DNA from 3 places in the Robertmurraya beringensis genome. Region 3 is predicted to be linked to each of the others. Evidence: a T-box and tRNA genes for the amino acid it is inferred to sense, from the RefSeq annotation. Region 3 holds a T-box; the other regions hold tRNA genes.
What was found. The T-box of region 3 lies ahead of metG (methionine--tRNA ligase). A T-box ahead of a tRNA ligase gene usually reads a tRNA of that ligase, here a tRNA-Met.

Region 1: it has a tRNA-Met gene. The T-box ahead of metG (methionine--tRNA ligase) is inferred to sense a tRNA for this amino acid. The anticodon was not compared.
Region 2: it has a tRNA-Met gene. The T-box ahead of metG (methionine--tRNA ligase) is inferred to sense a tRNA for this amino acid. The anticodon was not compared.

The regions. Positions count from the first base shown of each region.
Region 1 covers NZ_JBHLUU010000009.1:281-4,335, reverse strand. Annotated here, with positions in the region: gene glgB (1,4-alpha-glucan branching protein GlgB) at 1-1,134, opposite strand, end outside; tRNA gene ACFFHF_RS01250 (tRNA-Glu) at 1,756-1,827, opposite strand; tRNA gene ACFFHF_RS01245 (tRNA-Ser) at 1,831-1,921, opposite strand; tRNA gene ACFFHF_RS01240 (tRNA-Asn) at 1,925-2,000, opposite strand; tRNA gene ACFFHF_RS01235 (tRNA-Ile) at 2,036-2,112, opposite strand; tRNA gene ACFFHF_RS01230 (tRNA-Gly) at 2,118-2,191, opposite strand; tRNA gene ACFFHF_RS01225 (tRNA-His) at 2,202-2,277, opposite strand; tRNA gene ACFFHF_RS01220 (tRNA-Phe) at 2,299-2,374, opposite strand; tRNA gene ACFFHF_RS01215 (tRNA-Asp) at 2,514-2,589, opposite strand; tRNA gene ACFFHF_RS01210 (tRNA-Met) at 2,627-2,700, opposite strand; tRNA gene ACFFHF_RS01205 (tRNA-Ser) at 2,717-2,809, opposite strand; tRNA gene ACFFHF_RS01200 (tRNA-Ile) at 2,822-2,898, opposite strand; tRNA gene ACFFHF_RS01195 (tRNA-Met) at 2,922-2,998, opposite strand; tRNA gene ACFFHF_RS01190 (tRNA-Ala) at 3,055-3,127, opposite strand; tRNA gene ACFFHF_RS01185 (tRNA-Pro) at 3,142-3,218, opposite strand; tRNA gene ACFFHF_RS01180 (tRNA-Arg) at 3,232-3,308, opposite strand; tRNA gene ACFFHF_RS01175 (tRNA-Leu) at 3,378-3,466, opposite strand; tRNA gene ACFFHF_RS01170 (tRNA-Gly) at 3,479-3,553, opposite strand; tRNA gene ACFFHF_RS01165 (tRNA-Leu) at 3,589-3,670, opposite strand; tRNA gene ACFFHF_RS01160 (tRNA-Lys) at 3,717-3,792, opposite strand; tRNA gene ACFFHF_RS01155 (tRNA-Thr) at 3,801-3,876, opposite strand; tRNA gene ACFFHF_RS01150 (tRNA-Val) at 3,949-4,024, opposite strand; rRNA gene rrf (5S ribosomal RNA) at 4,031-4,055, opposite strand, start outside.
Region 2 covers NZ_JBHLUU010000017.1:51,025-55,079, reverse strand. Annotated here, with positions in the region: partial or broken rRNA gene ACFFHF_RS06385 (23S ribosomal RNA) at 1-118, shown strand, start outside; rRNA gene rrf (5S ribosomal RNA) at 192-307, shown strand; tRNA gene ACFFHF_RS06375 (tRNA-Glu) at 352-426, shown strand; tRNA gene ACFFHF_RS06370 (tRNA-Val) at 489-561, shown strand; tRNA gene ACFFHF_RS06365 (tRNA-Thr) at 663-738, shown strand; tRNA gene ACFFHF_RS06360 (tRNA-Lys) at 748-823, shown strand; tRNA gene ACFFHF_RS06355 (tRNA-Leu) at 869-953, shown strand; tRNA gene ACFFHF_RS06350 (tRNA-Gly) at 988-1,062, shown strand; tRNA gene ACFFHF_RS06345 (tRNA-Leu) at 1,075-1,163, shown strand; tRNA gene ACFFHF_RS06340 (tRNA-Arg) at 1,258-1,334, shown strand; tRNA gene ACFFHF_RS06335 (tRNA-Pro) at 1,348-1,424, shown strand; tRNA gene ACFFHF_RS06330 (tRNA-Ala) at 1,439-1,511, shown strand; tRNA gene ACFFHF_RS06325 (tRNA-Met) at 1,599-1,675, shown strand; tRNA gene ACFFHF_RS06320 (tRNA-Ser) at 1,683-1,775, shown strand; tRNA gene ACFFHF_RS06315 (tRNA-Met) at 1,814-1,887, shown strand; tRNA gene ACFFHF_RS06310 (tRNA-Asp) at 1,921-1,996, shown strand; tRNA gene ACFFHF_RS06305 (tRNA-Phe) at 2,129-2,204, shown strand; tRNA gene ACFFHF_RS06300 (tRNA-Tyr) at 2,236-2,319, shown strand; tRNA gene ACFFHF_RS06295 (tRNA-His) at 2,325-2,400, shown strand; tRNA gene ACFFHF_RS06290 (tRNA-Gln) at 2,421-2,492, shown strand; tRNA gene ACFFHF_RS06285 (tRNA-Cys) at 2,497-2,570, shown strand; tRNA gene ACFFHF_RS06280 (tRNA-Gly) at 2,582-2,655, shown strand; tRNA gene ACFFHF_RS06275 (tRNA-Ile) at 2,661-2,737, shown strand; tRNA gene ACFFHF_RS06270 (tRNA-Asn) at 2,772-2,846, shown strand; tRNA gene ACFFHF_RS06265 (tRNA-Ser) at 2,860-2,950, shown strand; tRNA gene ACFFHF_RS06260 (tRNA-Arg) at 2,961-3,034, shown strand; gene ACFFHF_RS06255 (VOC family protein) at 3,221-3,610, shown strand; gene ACFFHF_RS06250 (SpoIID/LytB domain-containing protein) at 3,579-4,055, shown strand, end outside.
Region 3 covers NZ_JBHLUU010000010.1:23,700-27,754, forward strand. Annotated here, with positions in the region: gene bcaP (branched-chain amino acid transporter BcaP) at 1-1,347, shown strand, start outside; T-box leader at 1,732-2,005, shown strand; gene metG (methionine--tRNA ligase) at 2,059-3,678, shown strand; gene ACFFHF_RS01855 (PTS mannitol transporter subunit IICBA) at 3,880-4,055, shown strand, end outside.

The DNA.
Region 1 (4,055 bases), on a different contig from region 3:
ATTCCATTTGTAGTTAAAACCTAATCCACCGTAGTGAGTTGGGGAAGTTACCTGTGGCCAATCAGTAGAGTCCTCGGCAATCATCAATAGGTTTGAATCATATTGATATACAATTTGATTTAACTTCTTTAAAAATGCAATACCAAATTCATTTACTCGTTGACCATCTGAATTAGGCCAATAAATGATGTTTGAAACTGCATCTACGCGAAATCCGTCCACATGAAAGTATTCCATCCAAAACAATGCATTAGAAATTAAGAAACTCTGTACCTCTGTTTTACTTAAGTCGAAATTAGCAGTACCCCAAGTGTAATTTTCACGATCAATCTCTGTCTCATATTCATAAACCCAAGATCCATCAAATCGGTGTAATCCGTGGGCGTCTTTACAGAAATGACCTGGTACCCAATCCATAATTACTCCAATATGATTTTGGTGACATTGATCAATAAAATACATCAGATCATGAGGGGTTCCATAACGGCTAGTAACGGAAAAATATCCTGTTCCTTGATAGCCCCAAGATATATCTAAAGGGTGTTCCACTAATGGCAATAGCTCAATATGAGTAAATCCGTGGTCAAGTACATAAGGAATGACCTCATCAGCTAATTCACGATACGTTAAAAAGCTGCCGTCCTCTTTCTTTTTCCATGATCCAACATGCATCTCATAGATAACAGTAGGACTTGAATACACTTTGTTTTTCTCTTTTTTCTGAAGCCATTTTTGATCGTTCCATTGGAAACCATCTAAGGGGTAACAAATGGATGCTGTTTTTGGCCGTTCTTCAGAGAAAAACGCATAAGGATCAGATTTCAATAATACTTCTCCCGTGGATGTATGAATTTCATATTTATAAAGGCAGCCCGTTAAATCCTGCTCAACAATGAGCATCCAAACTCCTTCATCATTCACCTTTTTAAATTCATAACCACTTCCATTCCAATTGTTTACATCACTAGCAAGAGATACTTTTGTTGCGTTTGGTGCCCACACGCAAAATCTCGTGCATGTCTTTTCATCAATAGTAAGAACATGGGCTCCAAACAAACGGTAACATTCAAAGAAATTACCCTCATGAAATAAATGAAGCTGGTATTCAGTTGGATGAATCAAATCCAAAATCATTCTACTCCCTACCTATTCATTAGTTTTGTACATTACTTTTACTGTATAATTCTTGCCAATCTTTCAAATCCCTTTTTAATTTTTCTGACAATTAACTCTCCATTTCGACACAATTAGCTATTAGACATATGATTTCGACGGCATTCATCCCTTTAACGCAGCAAACTGCAAAAAATGATAGAAATTATTTTTTAATAGATAATAAATTTTATGATGCAGATATAGAGATATATGCTAATTATTTGGTTGTAATGAATAAAATGTGTATTTTGAATTATGAAATAATTGAATTTAGAATAATATATTTAAGAGGATTTCTTTGTGTGAAAAGGTCATTTTTATGCTGAAAAATGAAAGGGTTTTCATTCATTTGTCGAAAATTGGAAACCTTAACAATTGGTTAGAGGACATTTAATAGAAGAGATAAATAAACCCTCTATTGATAGTAAATTGTCATCAATAGAGGGTTAGTAGAAGAGTTAAGAACAGATACCCTTGCACCTGGAAAAAGACGCAAAGAGGTATTCTTTAATATGGTTAGTTAATTACTTCTGATATCATTAACTAGTGAAGAACTTACCAAATAGAAAAAAACATTGAACAAATGTTCAATGTTTTTTATGACCCCTACGGGATTCGAACCCGTGTTACCGCCGTGAAAGGGCGGTGTCTTAACCGCTTGACCAAGGGGCCATATGGCGGAGAAGGAGGGATTTGAACCCTCGCGCCGGTTACCCGACCTACACCCTTAGCAGGGGCGCCTCTTCAGCCTCTTGAGTACTTCCCCATATGGCTCCACAGACAGGACTCGAACCTGTGACCGTTCGGTTAACAGCCGAATGCTCTACCAACTGAGCTACTGTGGAATATTGGTAAGTTTTTTAGGTAGTGCAAAAAGTTCTGGTGGGCCTAAATGGACTCGAACCATCGACCTCACGCTTATCAGGCGTGCGCTCTAACCAGCTGAGCTATAGGCCCTTAAATGGAGCGGGTGATGAGAATCGAACTCACGACATCAGCTTGGAAGGCTGAGGTTTTACCATTAAACTACACCCGCAAAAATATTATGGGGCGACTGATGGGAATTGAACCCACGAATGCCGGAACCACAATCCGGTGCGTTAACCACTTCGCCACAATCGCCATAATTATATTGAAAATAAATGGTGGCTCAGGACGGAATCGAACCGCCGACACAAGGATTTTCAGTCCTTTGCTCTACCAACTGAGCTACTGAGCCATACTTAAGATAATACCCTAGATAAAGTTATGTTTCGTCCTTCGTCCCGATTTTCAATCGGTACGCTGGCTGTTTTGCTTTGTAGCTTATTCATCGTGCTCTACCGACTGAGCTACTGAGCCAACTTTGAATTATTTAATGGCGGTCCCGACCGGGATCGAACCGGCGATCTCCTGCGTGACAGGCAGGCATGTTAACCGCTACACCACGGGACCAGAGTTTTTTCAAGTTTCCTTGAAAATAACTTTTTAATTGCGGGGACAGGATTTGAACCTGCGACCTTCGGGTTATGAGCCCGACGAGCTACCAGACTGCTCCACCCCGCGACGATATTAAATTATATGGAGGAGGTAGAGGGATTCGAACCCCCGCGCGGTTTGACCCGCCTGTCGGTTTTCAAGACCGATCCCTTCAGCCGGACTTGGGTATACCTCCAAATATCGTAAATGGTGGACCTTGTAGGACTCGAACCTACGACCGGACGGTTATGAGCCGTCTGCTCTAACCAGCTGAGCTAAAGGTCCAAGGATAACTAATTTAGTAATTTTGGTAGCGGCGGAGGGGATCGAACCCCCGACCTCACGGGTATGAACCGTACGCTCTAGCCAGCTGAGCTACACCGCCAAATTTAATTTAATGAAGATTTTTTCACTACACTACGTTTCGTGAAAAAATCTAAGTGGAGCCTAGCGGGATCGAACCGCTGACCTCCTGCGTGCAAGGCAGGCGCTCTCCCAGCTGAGCTAAGGCCCCATAATAAAGTTAGATGGTCGGGAAGACAGGATTCGAACCTGCGACCCCTTGGTCCCAAACCAAGTGCTCTACCAAGCTGAGCTACTCCCCGTTTAAATCTAATATGGCGCGCCCGAAAGGAGTCGAACCCATAACCTTCTGATCCGTAGTCAGACGCTCTATCCAATTGAGCTACGGGCGCATTATTTTAATTTACTCTCAAAGTAACAAGATAGTTTAATGGAAGGATATTTTACTTTGTAAAAATCCTTGGTGCCGAGGACCGGAATCGAACCGGTACGGTAGTCACCTACCGCAGGATTTTAAGTCCTGTGCGTCTGCCAGTTCCGCCACCCCGGCAAAAGAAGTTCTTGGAGCGGAAGACGGGATTCGAACCCGCGACCCCAACCTTGGCAAGGTTGTATTCTACCACTGAACTACTTCCGCAAATAATAAGTTATTTTGCTAGAGAAAAACTTAAGTGCGGGTGAAGGGAGTCGAACCCCCACGCCTTGCGGCGCTAGATCCTAAGTCTAGTGCGTCTGCCAATTCCGCCACACCCGCATAAATATTAATTAATGGAAAGTTATTTTGCTGAAGCAAAAAACTTTGGTGAGCCATGAAGGACTCGAACCTTCGACCCTCTGATTAAAAGTCAGATGCTCTACCGACTGAGCTAATGGCTCGTACTAAATGGTGCCGGTGAGAGGACTTGAACCCCCAACCTACTGATTACAAGTCAGTTGCTCTACCAATTGAGCTACGCCGGCGAGAAAAGGAATAATATTTTTACTGAGTGAATTTTTAATGGATGATTATTTTTCACTTAGTGAAAAAAATCTTGGTGGAGGATGACGGGATCGAACCGCCGACCCCCTGCTTGTAAGGCAGGTGCTCTCCCAGCTGAGCTAATCCTCCATTAACGCCTGGCGACGTCCTACTCTCACAG
Region 2 (4,055 bases), on a different contig from region 3:
GATTTCCCATAGCGTAAGCTAGTAAGATCCCTGAAAGATGATCAGGTTGATAGGTCAGAGGTGGAAGCGCGGTGACGTGTGGAGCTGACTGATACTAATCGATCGAGGACTTAACCAAATTTAAATGATACTCATTCTTTTGACTTTGACTCTTTATCTAGTTTTGAAGGAACAACCTTCAAACTTTATAGTCTGGTGGCGATAGCGAAAAGGTCACACCCGTTCCCATATCGAACACGGAAGTTAAGCTTTTCAGCGCCAATGGTAGTTGAGGGTTTCCCTCTGTGAGAGTAGGACGTCGCCAGGCTTGTCCCTATTGGGACTATTATTTTTGTCTAAAATATATAGTTAGGCCCCTTGGTCAAGCGGTTAAGACACCGCCCTTTCACGGCGGTAACACGGGTTCGAATCCCGTAGGGGTCACCAAGTTTTTTTACGAAGTGAAAATAACCAAGTTTTTTCACGAAGTGAAAATAACTTTCCATTTCGGAGGATTAGCTCAGCTGGGAGAGCACCTGCCTTACAAGCAGGGGGTCGGCGGTTCGATCCCGTCATCCTCCATTAAGAATTTTTTCACGAAGTGAAAAATATTCATCCTTAAGTCACGAAGTGAAAAATATTCATCCTAAAGTCACGAAAGTGAAAAATAGTCTTCTTAATAAGCCGGCGTAGCTCAATTGGTAGAGCAACTGACTTGTAATCAGTAGGTTGGGGGTTCAAGTCCTCTCACCGGCACCACTTTATACCGAGCCATTAGCTCAGTCGGTAGAGCATCTGACTTTTAATCAGAGGGTCGAAGGTTCGAGTCCTTCATGGCTCACCAAAGTTTTTTGCTTCAGCAAAACAACTTTCCATTAATTATCATAACGCGGGTGTGGCGGAATTGGCAGACGCACTAGACTTAGGATCTAGCGCCGCAAGGCGTGGGGGTTCGACTCCCTTCACCCGCACCAACGTTTTATACAATAGTAAAATAATTTTCCATTTGCGGAAGTAGTTCAGTGGTAGAATACAACCTTGCCAAGGTTGGGGTCGCGGGTTCGAATCCCGTCTTCCGCTCCAAGAACTTCTTTTGCCGGGGTGGCGGAACTGGCAGACGCACAGGACTTAAAATCCTGCGGTAGGTGACTACCGTACCGGTTCGATTCCGGTCCTCGGCACCAAGGATTTTTACGAAGTAAAATATCCATCGATAAATTGCAAAGCAAAATAGGTTTCATTTTTTCCTTATCACTTGGATATCAAAGTGAAAAACATGCGCCCGTAGCTCAATTGGATAGAGCGTCTGACTACGGATCAGAAGGTTATGGGTTCGACTCCTTTCGGGCGCGCCATATTAGTTTTAATCGGGGAGTAGCTCAGCTTGGTAGAGCACTTGGTTTGGGACCAAGGGGTCGCAGGTTCGAATCCTGTCTTCCCGACCATCTAACTTTATTATGGGGCCTTAGCTCAGCTGGGAGAGCGCCTGCCTTGCACGCAGGAGGTCAGCGGTTCGATCCCGCTAGGCTCCACTTAGATTTTTTCACGGAACGTAGTGTAGTGAAAATAATCTTCATTAATTCCTGAACATGTGTTTTAAAAATTCAATGAATTATTTTGGCGGTGTAGCTCAGCTGGCTAGAGCGTACGGTTCATACCCGTGAGGTCGGGGGTTCGATCCCCTCCGCCGCTACCAAAGATACGGAGGTATACCCAAGTCCGGCTGAAGGGATCGGTCTTGAAAACCGACAGGCGGGTCAAACCGCGCGGGGGTTCGAATCCCTCTACCTCCTCCATTTTTTAAATGCAACACAGCTTTTTCTTATAATATTATCGCGGGGTGGAGCAGTCTGGTAGCTCGTCGGGCTCATAACCCGAAGGTCGCAGGTTCAAATCCTGTCCCCGCAATCTAAATTTTTCAATTAAATTTGAAAAATTTCTGGTCCCGTGGTGTAGCGGTTAACATGCCTGCCTGTCACGCAGGAGATCGCCGGTTCGATCCCGGTCGGGACCGCCATTTTATATGTATCAGTAGCTCAGTCGGTAGAGCACGATGAATAATCTTCTTAGAATTGCATCCAGCGTACCGATTTGAAAAATCGGGACGAAGGACGAAGCAAAACTGTATCTAGGGTACTATAATAAATATGGCTCAGTAGCTCAGTCGGTAGAGCAAAGGACTGAAAATCCTTGTGTCGGCGGTTCGATTCCGTCCTGAGCCACCATTCATATTAATGTTTCTTATCATTTTTATATGGAGGGGTAGCGAAGTGGCTAAACGCGGCGGACTGTAAATCCGCTCCCTTGGGTTCGGCGGTTCGAATCCGTCCCCCTCCACCATTATGGCGGTTGTGGCGAAGTGGTTAACGCATCGGATTGTGGTTCCGACATTCGTGGGTTCGATTCCCATCAGTCGCCCCATTATTTATAAATTTTTTCATTGGGCTATAGCCAAGCGGTAAGGCAACGGACTTTGACTCCGTCATGCGTTGGTTCGAATCCAGCTAGCCCAGTTATGGCAGCATAGCCAAGTGGTAAGGCAGAGGTCTGCAAAACCTTTATCCCCGGTTCAAATCCGGGTGTTGCCTCCAATTTTATATTTGCGGGTGTAGTTTAATGGTAAAACCTCAGCCTTCCAAGCTGATGTCGTGAGTTCGATTCTCATCACCCGCTCCAAATAGGGGCCTATAGCTCAGCTGGTTAGAGCGCACGCCTGATAAGCGTGAGGTCGATGGTTCGAGTCCATTTAGGCCCACCAGATTTTTTACCCTATTAAAATAATTCTTCAATGTTCCGCAGTAGCTCAGTGGTAGAGCAATCGGCTGTTAACCGATCGGTCGTAGGTTCGAGTCCTACCTGCGGAGCCATTTTTATGTCTATGGGGAAGTACTCAAGAGGCTGAAGAGGCGCCCCTGCTAAGGGTGTAGGTCGGGTAACCGGCGCGAGGGTTCAAATCCCTCCTTCTCCGCCACTATATAGATGCGCCTTTAGCTCAGCTGGATAGAGCATACGCCTTCTAAGCGTACGGTCAGAGGTTCGAATCCTCTAAGGCGCGTAAAAAATAAAAACACAACAAAAACGCTATCAAGCGTTTTTTTGTTGTGTTTTTTTATCTTTTAAGAAAATGTTAACCCTTGGGCTTTTCAGATAAACTTGAAGAGTAGAGGGTGGGAGGCCACTTCCACATAGGAGGTTTTTTGAGTAAGATACAAATAAGAGAAGAATAAAAGGAGTGTACATTTTGATTAAATATAAAAGTCTCCATCACGTAAGTCTTACAGTTACAGATTTGGAAAGAGCAAAAGATTTCTATGGGAATGTATTATGTTTAAATGAAATACCACGTCCAGATTTTGATTTTTCAGGTGCCTGGTATGAAATAGAGGGACAGCAACTCCACTTGATCGTTGATCCTTCTTCACAGACGATTCGTCAGGATAAAAGCTTATCCAGCAGAGAAGGTCACTTTGCTCTGAGAGTAGAGAACTATTATGATGCGCTTACATGGTTAAAACAAAATGAAGTGGAAATTCTTGAAAAACCCTACGGAAAAAGTGGATTTGCACAAATTTTCTGTGCTGACCCAGATGGTAATTTGATTGAACTTAACGTTAATCAAACAGAATTATAAGAGTTGGAATAAAGCTTCAGGAATAATCAGTAAAAACATAATAAATAATATGGTTATGAAAACTTTTATCCTATCGATTTTCATATTCGTTTTACTCGCTTTCACAAGTGAAGTGCAAGCGGAAGAGATGATCTCTGTGAGATTACGAAATTATATTGGAGATACCTCTAAAATACCATTTTACATAAAAGGTAATTATTCAACATTAGATCCAGCATTGGTGTTAAATGAAGGGGATGAATATACAATTTCATTTAAAGATGGCAAAATGTTTCTTATTTGCGGTAAGTCAAAAATGGAAATCGGTAGCCCGTTCATTTTATATCCTGATACTTATGATGAAGAGCACCTAATATACATTGATGGAAGACCTTATATGGGAGCGGTAGAGTTTGATATAGAAGGAAAACACATAAGACCTGCTAATCAGATACTATTAGAGGAT
Region 3 (4,055 bases):
AATTCCCTCAAAAGAGTATTAGGAGCATTTGACCTAACTCTACTCGGTGTTGGAGCCATAATCGGAACAGGAGTATTCGTTTTAACTGGAGTGGCAGCAGCTGAATATGCAGGGCCTGCACTTATCTTATCCTTTATTATTGCTGGACTAGCTTGTGCATTTGCAGCATTATGTTACTCAGAATTTGCTTCAATGATCCCTCAATCAGGTAGTGCCTATACATATGGATATGTTGCGTTTGGAGAACTGCTTGCATGGGTACTTGGTTGGGATTTAGTGTTGGAATATGGACTCGCTTCATCAGCGGTTGCAAGTGGTTGGTCAGGCTATTTTCAAAGTTTAATGGCAGGGTTCGGATGGCATTTACCTACTTTTCTAACAAGTGCGTTTGACCCATCAAAAGGAACAATTGTAGACCTACCAGCTGTTATTATCGTTTTATTAGTGACCCTTTTATTAACACGAGGCGTGAAGGAATCAGCAAAATTTAATGCCATCATGGTTGTGATTAAAGTTGCTGTGGTTCTCCTATTTATTGCTATTGGGGTATGGTATGTGGAACCAACCAATTGGCAACCATTTATGCCATTTGGAGCTTCAGGAGTCGTAGCGGGTGCAGCTGTCGTAGTATTTGCATATTTTGGATTTGACGCTGTTTCAACAGCAGCTGAAGAGGTAAAGAATCCTCAACGGAATCTTCCGATTGGGATTATTTCTGCTCTTGCTGTATGTACCGTTTTATATATTGCTGTTTCCTTAATCTTAACAGGAATTGTACCGTTCAACCTTTTAAACGTAAAGGATCCAGTAGCCTTTGCCCTACGATTTATCCAACAAGACTGGGCTGCAGGATTTATCTCGCTTGGAGCAATCGTAGGTATTACAACCGTCCTAATTGTTATGATGTTTGGACAAACACGTTTATTCTATGCAATTAGTCGAGATGGGTTGTTACCGAAAAAATTATCAACGGTTCACCCGAAATCTCAAGTGCCAATTACAAGCACATGGGTAACAGGAGGATTAGTAGCGATTTTTGCAGGATTCATTCCTTTAAACAAACTAGCTGAGTTAACAAGCATTGGAACATTGTTTGCCTTTGCAACGGTATCTCTTGGAGTCGCTGTACTTCGTAAAACACAGCCCGATTTACATCGTCCGTTCAAGACACCACTTGTTCCTATAATTCCTATCTTGGCAGTTGTGTTTTGTGTGTATTTAATGCTCCAGTTATCAGCATTTACTTGGAAGGGATTTTTGGTCTGGTTAGTACTCGGTTTAGCCATCTATATTGGTTATGGGTATAGAAATAGTAAATTAAACAACCCTGAACCATCCAATTCATAAAAGAAACAGTCGGTTCTGGATTGAACCGGCTTTTTTAGATTTATATATATCTAGGTACAAGAGGGTCAGCACTTATCGGTTGGGGGATTGGGCTAAGCACCCTAGTTGAGAAATAAACGGAGAATTTCCGCTTAATTAGTAAATACGATAAAAAATAGCTTAAATAAACGGAGAAATTCCACCTATAAACTCGAAAACGTGAAAATAGGGGGATTTTTCATGGCATACCCGGAAAATCTCCCCTTATTCACCCCCAAACGAGCCTTCAATCGGCATCTAACCGGAAAAACTCCGCTTATTTTTTGCCTGATTGAACCTGCTTTTTTAGTTTTATAAATAAAAATTGGTATATTGTTACATTTATGTATTTTGTTTATAATATCATTAAAGGCGTGGAAGAGGAAAAGTAAAATGTAGGGATTCTTTGCAGAGAGCTCCGGTTGCTGAAAAGGAGTAAGGATACGCATTTGAACAATGGCCTCGGAGCTGCGAACTGAACCTGCCATGGACAGAAGTAGGAGTTGTCGGGAGTTGACGCCCGTTATCAACGTCACGGTATATGAGTAGAGTTTTAGCTACTTTAGTACTTGCTGAGGCTAGCAGTGTAAGCTGTTGGTGAATTAAGGTGGTACCACGGGAGTAAAGCCCTGTCCTTATCTTTATTAAGATACGGACAGGGCTTTTTTTATTTTTTTAAAGGAGGAATCATGAATGAATGTATTTATTGGGGGTGCTTGGCCATATGCAAATGGTTCCCTGCATATTGGTCATATAGCAAGCTTACTGCCAGGTGATGTTCTGGCCAGATATTACCGTTTAAAAGGGGAAGAGGTTTTATATGTGTCTGGAAGTGACTGTAACGGGACACCTATCGCGATTCGTGCCATGCAAGATGGGGTGGATGTAAGTGAGATAGCTAACCGTTATCACCAAGAGTTTACTGAATGCTTTACAAAACTAGGATTCTCTTATGATTGTTATACACGTACAGATACTGCTCACCACGCTAGTGTGGTCCAAGACTTATTTTTAAAGCTTAATCATAATGGTCTCCTTTATACCAAAGAAAACGATCAAGTGTATTGTAATTCTTGTGATCAGTTTCTTCCTGACCGTTATGTAGAAGGAAATTGCCCGACCTGTGGAGAACATGCCCGTGGTGATCAATGTGATTATTGTTCTACGATACTAGATCCAGTTGAGCTTTATCATAAGACTTGTAAAATATGTGGTTCATCACCTGTCATTAAGAAAACGGAGCATTATTACTTAGCATTAAGTAAACTTCAACACCGAATAGAAGAACTCAAAAAGGATAGAGAAGGGGTATGGCGTGAAAATGCATTGCAATTAACCGAGAGGTACTTAAAGGAAGGACTGAAAGATCGTCCGGCGACTCGGGACCTGCCCATTGGTGTGTCGGTTCCAATAAAAGGATTTGAACAGAAGAAAATTTATGTGTGGATTGAAGCGGTATCAGGATATTACTCAGCAAGTCAGCAGTGGGCAATTGAGAAGGGAAGAGAGGTAGAAGGTTTCTGGAAGGAATCTGCCCGTAGCTACTATGTGCACGGAAAAGACAATATCCCTTTCCATTCTATCATTTGGCCCGCAATCCAAATGGGGGCAGGCTTGGAGGCCTATCCGAAGTATATCGTCTCAAATGAGTACGTCACATTAGAAAAAAAGAAGATCTCAACAAGCAAAAACTGGGCTATTTGGATCCCGGATCTATTGGAAAGGTATCATCCTGACTCCATACGCTACTTTCTAACCATCAATGCACCAGAAAACCGTGATACAGATTTCTCTTGGCGAGAGTTTATTTACAGTCATAACAGCGAACTGTTAGGGGCGTATGGGAATTTTGTAAACCGCACTTTAAAGTTCATCCAAAATCAATTATCAGGAGAGGTCCCTCAATCAGCAATTGATACAAGTATTCAAAAGCGTGTCGAAGTACTTTATCAGCAAGTAGGGGAAGCCATTGAAGCAGCAAGAGTAAAGCAAGCGTTAGAAGAGACTTTTGAGTGCATAAGATACGCAAACAAGTATTTTGATGAACAGCAACCATGGAGAGCGGAAGAAGAACAGCGGGATGCAACCATCGCCACATGTGTGTTTCTTATCCTAAATTTCGCCCAATTACTTCATCCCTTTCTTCCGAATTCTAGTGAGGAAGTTAGAAAAATGCTCCATCATTCCCAATTCTCCTGGAAAGTGATTACTAACTTGCCGTTGATTATTGAAAATGTTCACCCACTGTTTGAGCGAATTGATATAAGGGCGATTGCAGAAGAAGGAGAGAGACTTCGCTCACAGATTAAATGAAAGAAATAGTATCTTAAAAGTGGCACCTATAAAGGTGTCTCTTTTTATAGAAGAACAAGCATTATTGACAATTCAATTATGACAACATGATTCATGACAAAATGCATTTTAGTTTGAATTGAATAGGTATTGAAAACGCTTTATCATAAAATTAGAAACAAGGACAAAAGAACGATATTTCTGAAAGGGGAATTATACTATATGTCTAATCAAGTAGCGCAAAAGTCGGATGTGCGTGTAAAAATCCAACGCTTTGGTAGTCATTTAAGTGGCATGATTATGCCGAATATTGGTGCATTTATCGCATGGGGGATTATTACAGCTTTATTTATTCCAACAGGTTGGTACCCAAATGAGGATTTTGCCAAGTTAGTTGG